4 regions of the Streptomyces sp. NPDC032161 genome follow, and region 3 is predicted to be linked to each of the others. Evidence: riboswitches for the same ligand, from Rfam matches in the RefSeq annotation. Region 3 holds a riboswitch; each other region holds the start of a gene.

What was found. A riboswitch is a leader RNA that binds a small molecule or an ion and turns the genes downstream of it on or off. The one in region 3 is predicted to bind cyclic di-AMP.
Positions count from the first base shown of each region.
Region 1: it holds a riboswitch for cyclic di-AMP, as region 3 does, so the genes downstream of both, AB0E67_RS18320 (M23 family metallopeptidase) here and AB0E67_RS27775 (M23 family metallopeptidase) in region 3, are expected to answer to the same signal.
Region 2: it holds a riboswitch for cyclic di-AMP, as region 3 does, so the genes downstream of both, AB0E67_RS26870 (transglycosylase family protein) here and AB0E67_RS27775 (M23 family metallopeptidase) in region 3, are expected to answer to the same signal.
Region 4: it holds a riboswitch for cyclic di-AMP, as region 3 does, so the genes downstream of both, AB0E67_RS15390 (LysM peptidoglycan-binding domain-containing M23 family metallopeptidase) here and AB0E67_RS27775 (M23 family metallopeptidase) in region 3, are expected to answer to the same signal.

Region 1 is NZ_JBEZVN010000008.1:24,617-27,962, reverse strand. It holds gene AB0E67_RS18325 (PP2C family protein-serine/threonine phosphatase) at 1-703, shown strand, start outside; cyclic di-AMP (ydaO/yuaA leader) riboswitch at 1,088-1,239, shown strand; gene AB0E67_RS18320 (M23 family metallopeptidase) at 1,437-2,459, shown strand; gene AB0E67_RS18315 (aldo/keto reductase) at 2,589-3,346, shown strand, end outside.
Region 2 is NZ_JBEZVN010000022.1:46,185-49,530, forward strand. It holds gene eno (phosphopyruvate hydratase) at 1-454, opposite strand, end outside; gene AB0E67_RS26870 (transglycosylase family protein) at 789-1,529, opposite strand; cyclic di-AMP (ydaO/yuaA leader) riboswitch at 1,532-1,703, opposite strand; gene AB0E67_RS26875 (transglycosylase family protein) at 2,007-3,032, opposite strand; gene AB0E67_RS26880 (cytochrome P450) at 3,150-3,346, opposite strand, start outside.
Region 3 is NZ_JBEZVN010000024.1:34,943-38,288, reverse strand. It holds gene AB0E67_RS27785 (GNAT family N-acetyltransferase) at 1-119, opposite strand, end outside; gene AB0E67_RS27780 (HPr family phosphocarrier protein) at 293-574, shown strand; gene AB0E67_RS27775 (M23 family metallopeptidase) at 848-1,657, opposite strand; cyclic di-AMP (ydaO/yuaA leader) riboswitch at 1,670-1,839, opposite strand; gene AB0E67_RS27770 (pitrilysin family protein) at 2,233-3,346, opposite strand, start outside.
Region 4 is NZ_JBEZVN010000005.1:259,558-262,903, forward strand. It holds gene AB0E67_RS15385 (alpha-galactosidase) at 1-1,661, shown strand, start outside; cyclic di-AMP (ydaO/yuaA leader) riboswitch at 1,958-2,112, shown strand; gene AB0E67_RS15390 (LysM peptidoglycan-binding domain-containing M23 family metallopeptidase) at 2,118-3,032, shown strand; gene AB0E67_RS15395 (SGNH/GDSL hydrolase family protein) at 3,245-3,346, shown strand, end outside.

The DNA of each region.
Region 1 (3,346 bases), on a different contig from region 3:
GCAGGCCGACGAGTTCGTTGGCGGTGACCTGTTCGCGGTGACGGACACCCCGTACGGGGTGCGGCTGGTGGTCGGTGACGTGCGGGGGAAGGGGCTCGACGCCGTGGAGACGGTCGCCGTGGTCATCGGGGCGTTCCGGGAGGCGGCCGAACAGGAGCGCTCGCTGGAGGGCGTGGCGCGTCGGCTGGAGCGGGCGCTGGTGCGGGAGAGGAGGGCGCGCCGGGGCGGGCCCGACGTCGTCGAGGGCTTCACCACCGCCGTGCTGGCCGAGATCCCGGCCGGCCTGTCCCGGGTCCGGATCGTCAACCGCGGCCACCCCGAGCCGATCCTGCTGCACCCGGACGGCGCGCTGGACGTGCTGGCGCCCTCGATGCCCGCGCTGCCGCTCGGGATGGACCTGGGCGCGTGGCCCGACCGGACGGACGAGTGGGATCTGCGGCCGGGGGCGACACTGCTCCTCTACACCGACGGCCTCTCCGAGGCGCGGAACGCCCAGGGGGACTTCTATGATCCGGCGGCCCGGCTGTGCGGGCGGATCTTTCCCGGGCCGGAGGAGCTGCTGTCCGCGCTGACCGACGACGTACGGCTGCACACGGGGGGCGAGTCGACCGACGACATGGCCCTGCTCGCGGTCGTACGCCCCGCGGAGGGGCAGCCGGAGCGGCGCAGGACCGTCCGGATCGTGGGGCCGGGCCCGGCATGACGGACGGTCCGGGGCGGCTGGGCGGGCGCAAGGGCGCCGGGTGCGCCCGAGCGGTTGGGCGGGTGCAAGGAGGCCGTGACGGGGTTCGGTCGGGTGCGCCCGTGAGGCCGCAGACGTCCGTCCGGGCGGCCGGGTGCGCCCGAGCGGACCGGGGTGCCACCGTACGTAATCGAAAGACGCCGCTCCGCATAACGTTTGACGCAACGTCAGTTACGGGGTATTGGCTGAGACCCGATCAAGTCGTCTGAATACGCCCCGAGATGTCCAGTAAAGTCCAGGCCAAAGACGTGAACGATCAGTGGGAGCGGCTTGGAATCAGGGCCCGGTGTCTATTAACGTTCGATAACGCAGCGCGGTCGTCCCAGCCGTCGTCAGAGGCGGCACCGTGCGCGAGCGCCGAATCCCGAAAGGGAACCGGGGAACCACCACCCTGGGGTGAATCGGGCATCCGGGTCTCGTGAGAGACGCGGTGTCCGTAGGAGACCTTCCTGCTCCGAACCCGTCAGCTAACCCGGTAGGCGAGAAGGAAGGAAAGGAGTGCGCCCCCGTGGCGTCCAACAAGCCTGCCCCCGAGGCCCCCGCCCGGCTCGATTCCGCGTACGGTTCCGAGTTCGGCACCGACTTCGGCCCCGGTTACGGTGCGGGCCCCGGCTACGGCTCCGACTACGGAACGGCCGGGATGACGACGGTGTCCGGCACTGCGGATCGCATGGACCACGGAATCGGATCGGACATGGCCGCCACCGCGACCCTGCCCGGCGCCGACTTCGGTGTCGACGACGAGCGCGGCTGGGGCGAGTGGAACCCCACCGAGGAGACCGTCCGCCCCGTACGCGGCAAGCACCGGGTCGCCAAGCAGCGCAACGGACTCGCCCGCAGTTCCGCGGTGCTCGGGGTCGGTGTCATCGCGGCGGTCGGCGCGGGCGGCATGGCCACCGCGCAGGGCAAGCCGCCGGTGTCCATCTCCCTTCCCGACTCCATCGCGGACAACCTGCCCGACGCCAAGTCCCTTCCCGGCGTGGGCGCCCTCCTCTCCGACAAGTCCGAGGACGACGGGGCCGCGCCCGCCACCGCCCCGCTCACCACCGCAGGCATCACCACCGCCGAGGCCGAGCAGGGCACGACCGACGCGGGCGAGGCGCTGCGTGCCCGCATCCTCCAGCAGGCCGAGCAGCAGCAGGCCGCCGCCGACGCGGAGGCCAGGGAGGCCCAGGAGAAGGCCGCGGCGGAGAAGGCCGCGGCCGAGGCCAAGAAGCAGCAGGACGCCGCCGAGGTCAAGGCCGCCGCCGAGAAGAAGAAGGCGGAGGAGGAGGCGAAGAAGAAGGCCGAGGCCCTGCGGCTCGCCAAGCTCGCCGCCAGCTACGCCGTCCCGACCACCTCGTACACGATCACCTCGACGTACGGCCAGGCCGGCACGATGTGGTCCTCCGGTCACCACACCGGCCTCGACTTCGCGGCGCCGACGGGCACCCCCGTCAAGGCCGTTCACGGCGGCACCATCAAGTCGGCGGGCTGGTCCGGCTCGTACGGCTACCGCACGGTGCTGGAGCTGGAGGACGGCACGGAGGTCTGGTACTGCCACCAGTCTTCGATCGGCGTCGGGGTCGGCCAGAAGGTCTCCACCGGGGACACCATCGGCCGGGTCGGCGCGACCGGCAATGTGACGGGTCCCCACCTCCACCTGGAGATCCACACCGCCGACGGCACGGGCGTGGACCCGATGGGCTGGCTGCGGAGCAAGGGCCTCAACATCTGAGGCACCCGCGTCGGCGATGCACGGGCGGACAACGATGCGCCGGCCGACCGCGCGGACCACACCGAACAGCCGTCCGCCGAACGGCGTATGCGCGGAATACCGTTCTGGCGGGAACACGTTGATCGATTCATGACTTCCCTTCGCCAACTGGGCTCTTCCGATCTTCAGGTGTTCCCGCTCGCCCTCGGCGGCAATGTCTTCGGCTGGACGGCCGACGAGGCGCAGTCGTTCGCCGTGCTGGACGCATACACGGAGGCGGGCGGCAACTTCGTCGACACCGCCGACGCCTACTCCGCCTGGGTGCCGGGGAACGAGGGCGGCGAGTCGGAGACCGTCATCGGCAAGTGGCTCGCGTCCCGGCCCGGCCGGTCCGATGTCGTCGTCGCCACCAAGGTCGGCGCCCACCCCTCGTACAAGGGTCTCTCCGCCGCCACCATCAAGGCGGCGGCGGAAGAGTCGCTGCGCAGGCTCGGCAGGGACCACATCGACCTCTACTACACGCACTTCGACGACGAGACCGTGCCGGTCGAGGAGATCATCACCACCCTCGACGAGCTGGTGAAGGCCGGCAAGGTGCGCGAGATCGCCGCGTCCAACATCAGCCCCGAGCGGCTCCGGGCGTCCCTGGACTTCTCCGAGCGCGAGGGGCTGGCCCGTTACGTCGCCCTGCAGCCGCACTACAACCTCGTCTCCCGCGACACCTACGAGGGCCCGCTCCAGGACACGGCCGCGCGGGCCGGGCTCGCCGCCGTCCCGTACTACGCCCTGGCCTCCGGATTCCTCACCGGCAAGTACCGCCCGGGCACCCCGGTGGAGAGCGCGCGTGCGCAGAGCGCGGGGAAGTACCTGGAGTCGGAGCGCGGGCGGAACGTCCTCGCCGCCCTGGA
Region 2 (3,346 bases), on a different contig from region 3:
CGTTGAGGATGTTCATCATCGGGACGGGCAGCAGGTGCGCGTTCGGACCGCCGAGGTAGCGGAACAGCGGCAGGTCCGACGCCTCGGAGGCGGCGTGCGCGACGGCCAGCGAGACACCGAGGATGGCGTTGGCGCCGAGCGAGCCCTTGTTCTCGGTGGCGTCCAGGTCGAACATCGCCTGGTCGATCAGCCGCTGCTCGGTCGCGTCGTAGCCGACGAGCTCCGGGCCGATCTGCTCGATGACGGCGAGCACGGCCTTCTCCACACCCTTGCCCTGGTAGCGGTTGGGGTCGCCGTCGCGAAGCTCAATGGCCTCGAAGGCACCGGTGGAGGCGCCGGACGGCACGGCAGCACGACCCGTGCTGCCGTCGTCGAGGCCGACCTCGACCTCGACCGTGGGGTTCCCCCGGGAGTCGAGGATTTCCCGGGCTACGACGACGTCGATGGACGGCACGAGGCATCTCCTTCTGGGATATGACACTGGTTCTGCAGGGTCACTTTGGCCTTGCGACAAGAGCCTAACCGGCCCCGCCCGCTCAGCCCGACGACCGCCCGCCCCCTGGGACGAAAAAGGACCCGGGAGTGCACGATCCCGGGCAAATGGCCAGAATATTACGGATCAGTAACTACAACAGTTGAACGAACTGCGCCGCACACGAGCGGCGCACGCCCGGGTGCGGGACGCGCGGTGCCGCGTCGGCGCGCGGCACGCGCTCCGAGCAGACGCCCCGGCCCGGCGCGCGGGGGGAGCGCGCCGGGCCGGGCATCCGGAGAGGAGAGGGACCGGACTACTTCGTCAGGTGCAGCTGCTGACCCGGGTAGATCAGGTCGGCGTTCTCGACGATGTCCTTGTTCAGCTCGAACAGCCGCTGCCAGCCGCCCTCGACGCCGTGGGCGGCGGCGATCTTGCTGAGGGAGTCGCCGGAGACGACCTTGTACTCGCCGTCGCCCTTCTTGACCTTCTTGCCGGTCGGGGTGGTGACGGTCTTCTTCGACTCGGTCCGCGGGGCGGCGGGACGGTCGGAGCGGGAGGCGGGGGCCTCGGCGCGCTCGACCTGCTTCGGCTGGGCCTGCTGCTTGGGGGCCGTCTGGGTGCTCTGCTTCTTGGCGGCACCGGAACTCTTCGAGGAGGTGTCGACGCCCGGGTCGACGCCGTCGTTGCGCAGGTTGCCGGCGGAGGCGCAGCCCCAGGCACCCGGACCCTGCATGTCGAGGAGCCGCTCGGCGGTGGCGATCTGCTGGGCCTTGGTGGCCAGGTCGGCGCGCGGCGCGTACTTCAGACCGCCGGCGGCGGCCCAGCTGGACTGCGAGAACTGCAGACCGCCGTAGTAGCCGTTGCCGGTGTTGATGGACCAGTTGCCCCCGGACTCGCACTGGGCGACGGCGTCCCAGGTGGCGACGGAGGCGGCGGAAGCGCCGGTCGCGCCCAGCAGCGGGACGGCGACGGCGGAGCCGGCGACTCCGGCGAGCGTGGCGACACGGACGGCCTTGGACGGGCGGCGGTGCTTGCCCTTGCCGGAAAACAGCATGGAAGTCTCCTCACCGACGCCTACGAGGTGAGCTGTCGGGTTCGGGCCGAGTGAGTTGCCCGGTCGCACGTCCTAGCACGCGACTTCACCCCAAGTCGGTCCTGATGCGTCTCGCGACGATCGGGGCCGACGCCTACCTGGGTCCCCCGCTCCTGCCTACGGCGCTTGAACGCGTCTGTTCCCTCCGACCGACGGCAGGATTCGGCGTGACGGTCGGCGGGGCCCGCGGTGCGAGCGGTTCCGACCGTAAACACATATAAGCCCCATATTCAAAGAAGGACACATCGGGCAATCGTCTCTTACTTGCATCTGAGGAACCGTAGTTTTCGCAGGTGGGACGCGATACGGACGGGACCTCCGGGCCCAACACGCCAATTGACGCAAAGAGATCCATGTCTCACTCGCATGCAAGCCGACAAGAGCCTCCGATAGCATCCCGGCTCCTGAGGCCCCGTCAGCCGGCCACCGGGTCCGGCCTCAACGGGCCTCCGCGTCGACATCGAGGCTCTGGCCAGGAAGGATGAGGTCCGGATCGGAGCCCACGACCTCCTTGTTGGCCTCATAGAGCGCGGACCAGCCACCGGGGACGTTCCGCTCGTCGGCAATCGTCCAGAGATTGTCACCGGGACGGACGGTGTACGTGTCGTCGGCGACCGGGGAGGCCGCGTCGCGCCCCCCGCCGTCGCGCGAGGCGTGACGACCCGACTCGCGGCCGACGTCCCCGTCGGCACCCCACCCCTCCTCGGCGGCCGGTGAGCCACGATGCTTGCCGCCCGAACCGTCCGACGCTCCAGATCCTTCCGAGTCCCCGGGCGGCCCTGACGGAGCGACAGAAGCGCCCGAATCGCCCATATCAACCGATTCAGGCAAACGGTGCGCATTGTCGGATGAAGTGGCGGAACCGGTGGGCGAGGGCGTGACATCGGACCCGGTTCCGGCGTCCGGCTTCCCGGCACGGCCCGAAGGCGTGACGTCCTCGTCGGACGGGGACTCCGACGACTTGTCAGCCGGCTTCGCGCCCTTCTCCGCCCCGGTGCCGCCCGTCTTCTTCGCATCCTCCTCCGCCCCGGAGCCGCCCGCGGGCTTCTCCGAGGAGGTCTCCCCCGGGTCGACCCCTGGCAGCTCCCCACCCGTCGCGAGGCCAGAGAGGGGCGCACAGCTCGGCCACGCCTGCGGACCCCGGTCGCCCAGGATCTTCTCGGCCACCGCGATCTGCTGGGCGCGGCTGGCGAGGTCGGCGCGCGGGGCGTACGCCTCACCGCCGTACGCCTTCCAGACCTCCGGGGTGAGCTGAAGGCCGCCGTAGGAGCCGTTGCCGAAATCGGCGCTCCAGGAGCCGCCGCTCTCGCACTCGGCGACCCGGTCCCAGGTCGCCGAGTCGGCCGCCTGCGCGGCGCCCGCGCCGAGCAGCGGGATGGCGATGGCGGATCCGGTCACGCCCGCCGCGACGACGATGGCGGGTGCCTGACGAGGGCGACGGTGTCTGCCGTTCGCGGAGCCCATGAGGTTGCCTTCCGTGTGACGGACGAGTTCGGTCGAGCGACCCGGTGGGGTCGAACGGTGAACCTAACCGGACTCGAACGCGTGTCACAAGTCGATGCAGCGCCGATCACGCGCACATCACAGATGTGACGTAGCGTCAGAAACGGGTCGGGCGGGCCGGGGTCCGAACTCCACGGGAAGCGTGCGCAGTCCGCGCATGATGAGCCCGCCGCGCCACCGCAGATCGGCGGGCTCCACCGCGAGCCGCAGGTCGGGAAGGCGCCTGAGCAGCGTGGCGAGCGCGGTCTGTCCCTCCAGCCGGGCGAGCGGCGCGC
Region 3 (3,346 bases):
TCGGCGTCGTCCGTGGTGATGGGCCTGATCCGCGCGGTGCCTCCGTCACGGAGGACCACGTCCGCTTCCCAGTGGTCGGGATAGACGTGACGCGGACTCTGCTCCGTCGAGGACTGCATGGGCACAGACTACGGCTCGTCCACCACTCGCGTAGCCGCCGGGGCCGGGGCAGTCTGAGGGGGGCCGAACGGCGTTGCGGCACCGCTCGTGGGTGTGGCGCGGGTCGGCCGGAGCACCGCGCACCACATGAGAGAGTGGTCTAGACAACTATTGATTCATGAAGGGCAGAACCATGGCTGAGCGCCGCGTCAACGTCGGCTGGGCCGAGGGCCTGCACGCCCGCCCCGCTTCCATATTCGTCCGCGCCGCCACGGCGTCCGGCATCCCCGTGACGATCTCCAAGGCCGACGGCACCCCGGTGAACGCCGCCTCCATGCTCGCGGTGCTCGGGCTCGGCGCGCAGGGCGGCGAGGAGATCGTGCTCGCGTCCGAGGCGGACGACGCCGAGGCCGCCCTGGACCGCCTGGCGAAGCTGGTCGCGGAGGGGCTCGACGAACTCCCGGAGACCGTCTGAGCCACGTTCCGGATCTCCGGGATTCCCGCTCCCGGGACTTCCGGGGTCCGGCACGGGACCGATTCCCGCCGGCGGAGCCGCGGTGCCGCCCACCGGCACCGCGGCTCCTTCGTCTTCCGGCCCCGGGATTCCTTCCCGGATCCCGGGCGCCTCTTCCCGGGATCCGGGACGGTCGCGCAAGGGGCGGGTCCTGCTGACGGGGCGACCCGGACATGCCGAAGGCCCCGGGGTACGCCGGGGCCTTCGGGAGGCGGTTCGCGGGTCGGCTGTCGGTCAGAGGGAGACGCCGTGGGCACGCAGATAGGCGACGGGGTCCATGTCGGATCCGTAGGAGGGCGTGGTCCGGGCCTCGAAGTGGAGGTGCGGTCCGGTGGAGTTGCCGGTCGAGCCGGAGAGGCCGATCTGCTGGCCCCCGCCGACGCTCTGGCCGACACGGACACCGATCGACGAGAGGTGCCCGTACTGCGTGTACGTGCCGTCCGTCATGCGCAGCACGATGTTGTTGCCGTACGCACCGCCCCAGCCGGCCTCGACGACCGTACCGGCGCCGACGGCGACGACGGAGCTGCCCGACGCGGCGTGGAAGTCGATGCCCGAGTGGCTGCCGGAGGACCAGAGCGAACCGCTGGACTTGTAGCCGGTGGTGACGTAGGAACCGGCGACCGGGAGCTGGAAGAGGCCCAGCCGGGTGCGCTCGGCGGAGCGGGCGGCACGCGCCTTCTCGGCCCGCGCCTCGGCGGCACGCTTCGCCTCGGCCCTGGCCTTCGCCTCGGCCCGGGCGCGCTTCTCGGCCTCGGCCTTCCGCTGGGCCGCCTCCTTCGCCTCGGCGATGAGGTCGGCCCGGTGCTGCTGCGCGTCGGCCTGGGCGTCGATCCGGTCGGCGATGACGTCCTGGATGGCGATGACCTGGTTCAGGCCGGTCTCGCCGACCGCGGAGGTCTCGGCGTCCGCGGCGAGGGCCGGGGAGGCGGCGCCTCCGATGACGCCGGTGGTGGCCAGCGCCGCGACGCCGGCGATCCTCGCGCTGCCGCGCGTCAGTCGGCCGGGGGCACGATGCTTCCCGGTGGCACGGGTGAACGCCATGAAGTGGCTGATCCTTTCCTTCCCTCTCGCCTACCGGGTTAGCTGACGGGTTCGGAGCAGGAAGGTCTCCTACGGAGGCCCCGGCCTCACCGAGGCTCAGGCTTCCGATTCACCCCAGGGACTTCATTGGGTCCCCGGCTCCCCAGGGCTCACGCCCGGCGGGGACTCGGCGATGGCTGTCCGGTGCGTCGCGGTCGCGACATACGAGTGGCCGGCAGCCCGGTCGACGCTAAGCGCGAGCACGTTCGTTCGCCAAACGGACAAGCCGTTTTGTAGCGCATGCCACAGGACGTACGGGCAACCCGGCGACCGGAACCCACCATGGGGAAGACCCCGGCGAGACATCGCTCACAGGGGCCTTCCACGCCCACGCGCCCGGCCGTCGGACCGACCGGGCCGCACCCGTTCGGCACCCAAAACGGCCCGGCCCGCGGCTGTCCTCCGGCACCTGCCCCGTACGGGAACAGGGCATCGGACGCCCGGCCGTCGGACCGGCGGGCGGGGACGTCAGGGGTCCGGGACGGTCCCCGGCGTCTCCGCCCGGGAAGGCCGCCGGGACCGTGACGGCGTACCGCTCAGCCGGCGACCACCGACACCTCACCGATGCCCAGCGCCCGGACCGGCTCCTCGATCCGGGACGCGTCGCCGACGAGGATCGTCACCAGACGGTCGCCCGGGAAGGCGCTGACCACGGCCGCGGTCGCCTCGACCGTGCCGGCCGCCGCGAGCCGGGCGTACAGGTGGGCCTGGAAGTCGTCCGGGAGGTGCTGCTCGACCTGGTCGGCCAGCGTGCCCGCCACGGAGGCAGCCGTCTCGAACTTCAACGGCGCGACACCCACGAGATTCTGCACCGCGGTCTCGCGCTCCTCGTCGGTGAGCCCCTCGGCCGCCAGCGTCCGCAGCACCGTCCACAGGTCCTCCAGCGCCGGTCCGGTCGACTCCGTGTCCACCGATCCGCTGATCGCGAGCATGGCGGCGCCGGTCGCGCCCGTGACCGAGTCCGGGGCCGACGACCGCAGCACCTGGGCGAAGGCGCGGACACCGTAGGTGTAGCCCTTCTCCTCGCGCAGCACCCGGTCCAGCCGGGAGGTGAGCGTGCCGCCCAGGCAGTACGTGCCGAGCACCTGGGCGGGCCACACGCTGTCGTGCCGGTCCGGTCCGATCCGGCCGATCAGCAGCTGCGTCTGCACCGCGCCCGGACGGTCCACGATGACCACGCGACCGGTGTCGTCGGCGGTGATCGGCGGGGCGGGGCGCGGCTCGACGGTGTCGCCCGACCAGTCGCCGAGCGTCTCGGCGAGCAGGGCCTCCAGGTCGATGCCGGTCAGGTCGCCGACGACCACGGCGGTCGCCGCGGACGGCCGGACATGGGCCTCGAAGAAGGCGCGCACCGCCCCCGCGTCGATCCGCTCCACCGTCTCCTCGGTGCCCTGGCGCGGCCGGGACATCCGCGACGCGGCCGGGAAGAGCTCCTTGGAGAGCTGCTTGGCGGCGCGGCGCGCCGGGTTGGCCTGCTCGTGCGGGATCTCGTCGAGCCGGTTGCGCACCAGCCGTTCGATCTCGCTCTCGGCGAAGGCGGGGGCCCGCAGTGCCTCGGCGACCAGTCCGAGCGCCTTGGCCAGCCGGGAGGCCGGGACCTCCAGGGAGACCCGCAGGCCAGGGTGGTCGGCGTGCGCGTCGAGCGTGGCA
Region 4 (3,346 bases), on a different contig from region 3:
CGCTGGAACTGCTGCGCGCCGATGCGGCCGTCTGGACGCTCCCCGCCCGCGACGGCTGGCGGATGAGCCGGCTGCACGGCCGGTGGGCGGCCGAGTCGCGGCTGGTGCGGACGGAACTGACGTACGGCGAGAGCGTCGTCTCCAGCAGGCGCGGCCACACCGGCCACGAGCATCTGCCGTGGGTCGCGCTCGACGCGGACGGCGCGGCGACCGAGGAGAGCGGCGAGGTGTACGGCTGCGCGCTCGGCTGGTCCGGGTCGTGGCGGATCGGCGTGCAACAACTTCCCGACGGAATCGTGCAGATCGCCGGAGGCGCCGGTCACGACGACTCGGGACTGCAGCTGCTCGCGCCGGGGGAGTCGTACGTGACCCCCGTCTTCGCCGGGCTGTGGAGCGATGCGGGCTTCGGCGGCGCGAGCCGCGCCTGGCACGCCTGGCAGCTGGCCCATGTCGTCCCGGACGCCGGGAAGGTGCGTCCGGTGCTCTACAACTCCTGGGAGGCGGCCGGATTCGACGTCACGCAGGAGCAGCAGCGCGTCCTGGCGGGGCGTGCCGCGGCGCTGGGGGTCGAGCTGTTCGTCGTGGACGACGCGTGGTTCGGCCGACGCACCAGCGACCGGGCCGGACTGGGGGACTGGACGCCGAATCCGGATCGCTTTCCCGACGGCCTGAAGCCCCTGGCCGACGAAGTGCACGCGCTCGGCATGCAGTTCGGAATCTGGGTCGAACCGGAAATGGTCAATGCCGACAGTGATCTTTATCGCGCGCATCCCGACTGGGTGCAGCATTTCCCGGGAAGGACGCGGACGGAGTTCCGCCATCAACTGGTTCTCAATCTCGCCCGGAGCGATGTACGGGAGTATCTCTGGGAGCAACTCGACGCGCTGCTCTCCGATACACCGATCGACTATGTGAAATGGGACTTCAATCGCAGTTTCACCGATGCGGGATGGCCGGGCGAGGACTATCCGCGGAAACTCCGGGTCGAGCACGTCGACGGTCTGTACGCGCTGATCGACCGGCTGCGGGCGGCGCACCCCTCGGTGGCCTTCGAGTCCTGCTCGGGCGGCGGCGGCCGGATCGATCTGGGCATCCTCTCCCGTACGGACCAGGTGTGGACCTCGGACAACACCGATCCCCTCGACCGCTTCGCCATTCAGGAGGGGTTCAGCCAGATCCATCCGGCCCGGGTGATGGCCGCGTGGGTCACGGACAGCCCGAACGTCCAGTTCAACGACAGGGTCAGCTCGTTGCGGCTCCGTTTCGTGAGCGCGATGGCCGGGGTGCTCGGGGTGGGCGGGGATCTCGCCGAATGGAGCGAGGCGGAACTGGCCGAGGCGCGGAACTGGGTGGATCTCTACAAGGAGATCCGGCCGGTGGTGCAGCTCGGGGCGCAGTACCGGCTGCGTTCCCCGCGCGGCGGCCTCGGCGCGGTCCAGTACGTCCGCGGGGAGGAGACCGTGGTCCTGATGTGGCTGGACAGGCAGCGGTACGAGGAGCGGCCGCCGGCCCTGCGGCTGCGGGGGCTCGACCCGTCGGCGACCTACGTGTGCCGCGACACGGGGGAGGCGCACCACGGTTCGGTACTGCTCCACCAGGGGCTGCGGACGGGGTTGCGCGGGGACCTCGACGCGCGGGTGCTGAGGCTCCGACGCGCATGACATCGGCCGAATGTCCGTATTGAGGGCATTTGTTGGCGTGTGCCCAAATTCATTCCGCCGAGAGATTCCTCCTCGTGAGCGGAATCATATCCGTGACCGAGCGTACCGGCGGGCAGATCCGATATTCCGTACGCGGCGCGGAAATTCAAGATCCCGGATCCACGGAGGGTGACCGGAATTCCGCGCCGAATTCTCGGCGCGGATTCCTCTCCGGAATCGGCGGCTTGTTCTCGGTCTCCGGCTCGCCTACGGTCACCGTCAATCCGGACGGACCGCCCAATCCTGCCGCCGGCCGGATATCGCACTCACTCGACGCGTGGCAGGAGCGGGGGAACCAGGTAGTCCGCCGACCGGCGAAGACCGGTCGGCTCGGGGTGAAGTCGCGCTCGCCGCGGCCGGGCATCTCCAGCCCGAACCCGACAGCTCACCTCGCAGGCGCCGGAGAGGAAGCGCATCATGCCCATCTCGGGTAAGCACCGTCGTACCAAGTCCAGCGTGATCGCCCGCGGTGTCGCCGCCGTGAGCACCGGCGGCGCCGTCATCGCCCTGCCGCTGCTCGGCGCCACCGGCGCCCACGCCGCGCAGCCGGCCGCCCCGGCCGCCGCGCACACCGTCCCGGTCCAGCGGGTCGCCCAGGAGCCGGCCACCGCCACGACGTACTCCGTCGTCCCCGGCGACTACCTGTCGAAGATCGCCGCCGAGCACGGTGTCGAGGGCGGCTGGCAGAAGCTCTACCAGGACAACCGCGCGGCCATCGGCGCCGATCCGGACCTGATCCGCCCGGGCACCGAGCTGGCGCTCGGCGGCGAGGCGTCGGCACACGGCGCGCCCACCGGCGCGGGCGCGGGCTCCGTCCTTCCGTCGAAGGTCCCCGCGGTGCCGTCGAAGCTCGTCCAGAAGTCCGCTCCGGCCTCGTCCGCCCCGGCGAAGGCGAAGACCTCCGCCCCGGCCGCCGCGAGCACCGCCTCCGGCTACGTCCACCCGGTCCCGGGCAACCACACCACCGGATACCGGGCTTCCGGATCCAACTGGTCCAGTGGCAGCCACAGCGGGATCGACTTCCCCGTCTTCACCGGCACCAGCGTGAAGTCCATCACCGCCGGCACGGTCGTCACCGCCGGCTGGGGCGGCGCCTACGGCAATCAGGTCGTCGTCAAGCACGCCGACGGGCGCTACTCGCAGTACGGGCACCTGTCCTCGATCTCCGTCTCGGCGGGCCAGTCCGTGAGCACCGGCCAGCAGATCGGCCTCTCCGGTTCCACCGGCAACTCCACCGGACCGCACCTGCACTTCGAGGTCCGCACCGGCCCGGCGTACGGCTCCGACATCGACCCGGTCGCCTACCTCGCGGCGCACGGCATATACGTCTGATCCACGCCGACCGCGCCCGAGCCGAACGGTCCGACGACCGGAGCGGCCGGGTCCGGCCCGGACAAGGCGGAGGGGCGGCGCGCCACGGCGCGCCGCCCCTCCGCGCCGGGTATTCCCCCGACAGCGAATCCGACCGGGTGGTCTATCTCACCACCCGTCAACCCCTTATTACGGTCGCGTAGGTCACATTCGTCGGTGCAGGATAAGCGTTCGTGGCAGACGATTCGAGAAATAATCAGCGTGGCGTCATCGACCGACAGGGCGTCATCGGGTCGTACGCGGCGATCGGCGACAGTTTCACGGAAGGGGTCGGC